One region of the Micromonospora sp. NPDC051296 genome, then DNA from elsewhere that is predicted to be linked to it. Evidence: predicted binding sites of a transcription regulator. Region 1 holds the regulator's gene; the other holds the start of a gene.
The links. Region 1 encodes HrcA, which represses chaperone genes, less so after heat shock. Its sites were predicted from a motif close to GGTTNGCACNCTCNNNNNGAGNGTGCNAACC; they were not measured.
Positions count from the first base shown of each region.

Region 2: the regulator HrcA is predicted to act here: its motif matches at 1,488-1,518, upstream of groES (co-chaperone GroES).

Region 1 covers NZ_JBFBAO010000347.1:709-4,112, reverse strand. The annotation lists gene AB0M52_RS27355 (16S rRNA (uracil(1498)-N(3))-methyltransferase) at 1-399, opposite strand, end outside; gene dnaJ (molecular chaperone DnaJ) at 401-1,543, opposite strand; gene hrcA (heat-inducible transcriptional repressor HrcA) at 1,617-2,639, opposite strand; gene AB0M52_RS27340 (DUF4870 domain-containing protein) at 2,850-3,404, shown strand, end outside.
Region 2 covers NZ_JBFBAO010000394.1:332-3,735, reverse strand. The annotation lists gene AB0M52_RS28910 (methyltransferase domain-containing protein) at 1-54, opposite strand, end outside; gene AB0M52_RS28905 (DUF397 domain-containing protein) at 341-532, opposite strand; partial or broken gene AB0M52_RS28900 (helix-turn-helix transcriptional regulator) at 523-1,324, opposite strand; gene groES (co-chaperone GroES) at 1,652-1,966, shown strand; gene groL (chaperonin GroEL) at 2,037-3,404, shown strand, end outside.

The sequences.
Region 1 (3,404 bases):
GGCGGTCGCCACCCACTTGCCCCGGGCCCGTACGCCCCGGTCACCGCGCCACTGCACCACCGAGCGGGCCGCCGCCCACGGGACGATCTCGTCCACCCCGACCTCGGTCATCGCCTGCACGGCCAATTCGCCCCGGTCGCCCTTGGCGATGCCCTGCACCACGACCAGCCGGGGGTTCGCCGCGTCGACGTACCCGCGGCCGGTGACGTCGAGGTCCAGGGTGCCGCGGCCGACGGCGGTGACCACCGCGGTGGCCGTGCCACCCCGGCCGTCGGCGAGCAACAGCTCCTCGCCCACCCGCAGCCGCTGCACGGTGGCGGCGTGGTGACCCTCGGGGCCGTCGAGCACCATCGAGTCGGCGGTGGGCAGCGACTCGACCAGGAACAGCGGGGCGGACAACTCAGCCGTGGCCGTTGAAGGCGTCGCGCATCCGGGAGAAGAAGCCGCCCTGCTTGGACAGCTCGGCGACCTCCTCGCCCCGGGTCTTGGCGAACTCGCGGAGCATCCGCTCCTGGTCGGCGTCGAGCTTGGTCGGGGTCCGGACGTCCAGGTGGACGTAGAGATCGCCCCGGCCGGTGCCGCGCAGGTGCGGTACGCCCCGGGCGCGCAGCCGCAGCGTGCTGCTCGGCTGGGTGCCCGGCTTGACGTCGACCGGCTCCTCGCTGTCGAGCGTCTTGATGGTCAGTCGGGTACCGAGCGCCGCGGCGGTCATCGGCACGGTGACCCGGCAGTGCAGATCGTCACCCTTGCGGGAGAAGACGTCGTGCGGCCGCTCGTGGATCTCCACGTAGAGGTCCCCGGCGGTGCCGCCGCCCGGGCCGACCTCGCCCTGCTGGGCGAGGCGGATGCGCATGCCGTCCTCCACCCCGGCCGGGATCTTGACGGTCAACGAGCGCCGGGTCCGGACCCGGCCGTCACCGGCGCAGGTCGGGCAGGGCTGCGGGATGGTGGTGCCGTAGCCCTGGCACACCGTGCACGGCCGGGCGGAGACCACCTGGCCGAGGAAGGTGCGCTGCACGGACTGCACCTCGCCCCGACCACCGCACGCCTCGCAGGTGGCCAGATGGGTGCCGGCCGCGGTGCCGGCCCCGGAGCAGGTGGTGCAGAGCACCGCCGTGTCGACCGTGATCGGCGCCTCGACCCCGAAGGCGGTCTCCTGCAGGTCCAACTCCAGCCGCAGGATGGCGTCGGCGCCGGGCCGGGTACGCGGCCGCGGCCCCCGGCCGGCGCCGGTGGCACCGCCGAAGAACGCGTCCATGATGTCCTGGAAGCCGACGAAGGGGCCGGCGCCGGGCCCACCCGGGCCACCCGCACCACCGCCACCCGGTGCCAGCGGGTCGCCACCGAGGTCGACGATCTGCCGTTTCCGGTCGTCCGAAAGGACCTCGTACGCGGCGTTGATGTCCTTGAACTTCTCCTGTGCCTCCGGATCCGGATTGACGTCCGGGTGGAACTGCCGCGCCAGCTTGCGGTAGGCGCGCTTGATCTCGTCGTCGGAGGCGCCTCGGCTCACGCCGAGAATGCCGTAGTAGTCCCTGGCCACTGCGTTCCGTGTCCTCGTGTTCGTCTCGCGTTACGCCGGTCGGCGGCGGCAGCCTGCCGTCGGCCCTGACTGGTCAGTTCTGGGCCAGCAGCTCGCCCACGTAGCGTGCCACGGCCCTCACCGTGGCGATGGTTCCGGGGTAGTCCATCCGCGTCGGTCCCAGCACGCCCATCCCGCCGACGATGGTCGCCCCCGGGCCGTACCCGGTACTGACCACGGATGCCGCCCGCAGGTTGTCGATCTCGTTCTCGTCGCCGATGCGCACCCTCAGTGTGCTCGGCTCCACCTCGCCGATGAGCTTGAGCAGGACGACCTCCTCCTCGAGTGCTTCGAGGATCGGACGCAACGAGCCGTGGAAATCCAGCAGGCCACCCCGGGTGAGGTTGGCGGTGCCGGCCAGCGCGATCCGCTCCTCGTGCCGTTCGACCAGGGTCTCCAGCAGCACGGTGGACAGCGTCGTCATGGCCGGACGCAGGTGCGGCACGGACTCGTCGATGAGGGCCTGCACCAGCGGCGGGGTGTCCGACAGCCGGCTGCCGACCAGCTTCTCGTTGACCAGCCGGCGAAGGTCGATGACGTCGTCGGCGTGGATCGGCGCGGGCAGCTCGACCAGCCGCTGCTCGACCCGGCCGGTGTCGGCGATCATGACCAGCATCAGCCGGGTGGTGGAGATCGGCACCAGCTCCAGGTGCCGCACGCGGGAGCGGGCCAGGCTCGGGTACTGCACCACGGCGACCTGGCGGGTCAGCTGCGCCAGCAACCGGACGGTGCGGTGCACCACGTCGTCGAGGTCGACGGCGCCGGCCAGGAAGCGCTCGATCGCCCGCCGCTCGGCCGGGCTGAGCGGCTTGACCCGGCTCAACCGGTCGACGAAGAGCCGGTAGCCGCGGTCGGTGGGCACCCGCCCGGCGCTGGTGTGCGGCTGGCGGATGTAGCCCTCCTCCTCCAGCACGGCCATGTCGTTACGGACGGTGGCCGGCGAGACGCCGAGCTGGTGCCGCTCGACCAGCGCCTTGCTGCCGACCGGCTCCTGGGTGGCGACGTAGTCCTCGACGATTGCCCGGAGCACGGCCAGCTTGCGGTCGTCGAGACCCATCCTTCCCACCTCCTGTCGCAGGTCAGCCCTGAGCGCCACGGCCGCCCGAGAAACGCTCTGGCACTCGACTGTAGCGAGTGCCAGTCTACGTCGAGGCCCCCGCCGACGCGATGATCAAGACCCCGGACGTGTCCGAGGTCCGATCGGCGGGTTGACACTCGCCGGTGTCGCTATGGTGCGCCGTTGCCGGTGGGACCTACCGTGACTTTCATGACTGAACCACCTCGTCCCCCAGACGCCGGCGACGAACCCACGACTCCAATGTCCGGGTCACCTGGCCAGGCCGGCTATCCCCCGCCCGGCGGCTATCCGCCACCCGGCGGCGCCCAGCCGCCGCCGGCCGGCTACCCGCCGCCCGGTGGCTACCCCCCGCCCGGTGGCTACCCCCCGCCGGGCGGCCAGCCCGGTGTCGGTTACCCGACCGGCGGCTACGGCGCCCCGCCCCCCGGCTACGCCAACAACGAGGACAAGACCTGGGCGCTGATCGCCCACTTCGGCGGCGCCGCCGGCATGTTCCTCGGTGGTGGCGTGCTCGGCTGGATCGCGCCGCTGGTCGCGATGCTCGCCCGGGGCAGCCAGTCACCGACGGTCCGCGCCCACGCGGTGGCCGCGCTGAACTTCCAGCTGCTCTGGTCGATCATCGCCCTGGTCGGCTGGGTGCTCAGCTGCATCGTGATCGGCATCTTCGTGGGCATCGCCGCGACGATCATCGGCATCATCTTCGGCATCATCGCCGGCCTGAGGGCCAACGAGGGCCAGCTGTAC
Region 2 (3,404 bases), on a different contig from region 1:
GAGCGCGGCCGACCCCTCGGCGGTACGCAACGCCGCCAGCTGCTCCAGATCCACCCGCCCATTGTTCCGGCCCCGATCAGGCGCCCCGGCCGCCGGGTGAGGTGGGACGCGCCCGGCCAGCGCGGCGAGGATCCGATGACCGCCCGGCCCACGGCACACATCCACGGCCGTTCCGACCGGCAGCGGCCCCGCCTCTTGATCGTCTGCATCTCAGTGACTGCCGCTCCGGCGTGTCGAGTCACTGACCTGCAGACGATCAAGAATTCCCATCAGGCTCGGGCGGGCGTGGCTGCCCGACGGCTGGCGGGCGGCATCGCCTGTCGGGCCCGCTGGGGTGGGATCAGTCGGTGGTGTGGTGGGCGGCGACGAAGGCGCGCCAGCTTGCCGGGGTGAAGGCGAGCGTCGGGCCGGTCGGGTCCTTGCTGTCCCGGACGGCGACGACGCCGGGCAGGTTGTCGGCGACCTCGACGCAGGCACCGCCATTTTGGTTGCTGCGGGTGGACTTGCGCCAGGCGGCGCGGGTCAGGTCCATGACTTCGCCACTTCCTCGATCAGGCGGGCGGACTGCCGGCGCGGCAGCGCCTCACCGGCCACAGTCTCCCAACGCCGTCCCAGGCTGGCAAGGTCGTTCGGGCCGTCCACGGTGTGGCCCCGGAGCTGGTTGTCCAGGTGGGCCACCTCGGTGCCGTCGGCGAGTCGGGCCAGGACGAACGGGCCGGCAAGCCCGCCGTACCACGGGGCGTCGGCCGGAACTATCCGGACCTGAACGTGCGGCTGGGCGGCGACGGCATGCAGGTGCACCAGTTGCTCGTGCATGGTCGCCCGGTCGCCGACCTGCCGGCGCAACACCTGCTCGTCCAGCACCGCGACGAGCTGCGGCGGCTCGTCGCGGGCGAGTACCTCCTGCCGGGCCAGGCGGGCCAGCACACGCTTCTCGATCTGTTCCTCGGTCAGCAGCGGCCCGGCCCGGAGTATCGCCCGCGCGTATGCCTCGGTCTGGAGCAGGCCCGGGACCACCGCGGGGTCGTACCAGCGCAGGGGCGACGGCCTCTCGCTCGATCTCGCCCCACGGCCGGAACCAGTCCGGCGCTGCGTGCAGCCGGATCAGCTCCAGCATCCCGAGGAAGAGCCCGCCGGTTTCCAGCGCCTTGTCGAACCGGGCGACGTAGTCGGCGCTGAGCTGGTTCTGGCCGGTCTCCATCGCGCTCACCGACGACGAGGAGTAGTTGATGAGTTTGCCGAGGTCCTCCTGGTTGAGCCCGCGCGTCTGGCGGGCCCGGCGCAACTGGTCGCGCAGGAAGCCCAGGGTTGGAATGTCGGTCATCCGTCCGCCCTCCGTGACGTGGTCGCGCCGGAGAGTAGGGATGTGGTCGCTCGGCAGGAAGTGGCTGTCGGTGTGTTGCGGTCAACCCTGGCGGAAAAGTGGCGACACGAGGTGCGTGCGTTGGCACTCTCCTTGACGGAGTGCTAGCCGAGGAATAACCTGCGATTAGCACTCTCACCCTGAGGGTGCCAACTTCCGGGCCCAGCTGTCCGGGGGTTGAACGCCAGGCGGACCGGCACCCGCGACGACGGCCCCGCCCGGTGGCATGTGGCAGATTGACGCCGGTCGGCGCGCCGACCGGCAACGAAACCAGTACCCCAGGAGGGTATGCCCGTGACTACCGCGACCAAGGTTGCGATCAAGCCGCTCGAGGACCGGATCGTGGTCCAGGCGAACGAGGCTGAGACCACCACGGCGTCGGGCATCGTGATTCCCGACACCGCCAAGGAGAAGCCGCAGGAGGGCACCGTCCTCGCTGTCGGCCCGGGCCGGATCGACGACAAGGGCAACCGCGTGCCGATCGACGTCAAGGTCGGCGACACCGTCCTCTACTCGAAGTACGGCGGCACCGAGGTCAAGTACGCCGGCGAGGAGTACCTGGTGCTCTCCGCCCGCGACGTCCTCGCGGTCATCGAGAAGTAAGCAACCGATCAGTGTCGTTGCCCCGGTCCGGCTCGCCGGGCCGGGGCAACGTCGCTTCGAAGGGACATTCATGGCGAAGATCCTGAGCTTCTCGGACGACGCCCGGCACCTGCTGGAGCACGGTGTCAACGCGCTCGCGGACGCGGTCAAGGTCACCCTCGGGCCGCGTGGGCGCAACGTCGTCCTGGACAAGAAATTCGGTGCGCCCACGATCACCAACGATGGCGTGACCATCGCCAAGGAGATCGAGCTCACCAACCCGTACGAGAACCTCGGCGCGCAGCTGGTCAAGGAGGTGGCGACCAAGACCAACGACGTCGCCGGCGACGGGACCACCACCGCGACCGTGCTCGCCCAGGCAATGGTCCGCGAGGGCCTGCGCAACGTCACCGCGGGCGCCAACCCGGCCGGCCTCAAGCGGGGCATCGACGCAGCCTCCGCCAAGGTCTCCGAGGCGCTGCTCGGCAGGGCCGTCGAGGTCGCCGACAAGAAGTCCGTCGCGCACGTCGCGACGATCTCCGCGCAGGACGCCACCATCGGTGAGCTGATCGCCGAGGCGATGGAGAAGGTCGGCCGCGACGGTGTGATCACCGTCGAGGAGGGCTCCGCCCTGCAGACCGAGCTGGAGGTCACCGAGGGTCTCCAGTTCGACAAGGGCTTCATCTCGCCGAACTTCGTCACCGACGTGGAGGCGCAGGAGTCGGTCCTGGAGGACGCGTACATCCTGATCACCACGCAGAAGATCTCGTCGATCGAGGAGCTGCTGCCGCTGCTGGAGAAGGTCCTCCAGAACAACAAGCCGCTGCTGATCATCGCCGAGGACGTCGAGGGCCAGGCGCTGTCCACCCTGGTGGTCAACGCGATCCGCAAGACCCTCAAGGTCTGCGCGGTCAAGGCTCCCGGCTTCGGTGACCGCCGCAAGGCGATGCTCCAGGACATGGCGATCCTCACCGGTGCCGAGCTGGTCGCCCCCGAGCTGGGCTACAAGCTCGACCAGGTCGGCCTGGAGGTGCTGGGCAGCGCCCGGCGCATCGTGGTCGACAAGGAGAACACCACGATCGTCGACGGTGGCGGCCAGGCCAGCGAGGTCACCGACCGGGTCGCCCAGATCCGTAAGGAGATCGAGGCTTCCGACTCCGAGTGGGACCGGGAGAAGCTCGCCGAGCGGCTGGCCAAGCTCTCCGGCGGCATCGCGGTGGTCAAGGTCGGCGCGGCCACCGAGGTCGAGATGAAGGAGCGCAAGCACCGCATCGAGGACGCCATCGCCGCGACCAAGGCCGCGGTCGAGGAGGGTACGGTGCCCGGCGGCGGTGCCGCCCTGGCGCAGATCCTGCCGGTGCTCGACGACGACCTCGGCTTCACCGGTGACGAGAAGGTCGGCGTGTCGATCGTGCGCAAGGCGCTGGTCGAGCCGCTGCGCTGGATCGCCCAGAACGCC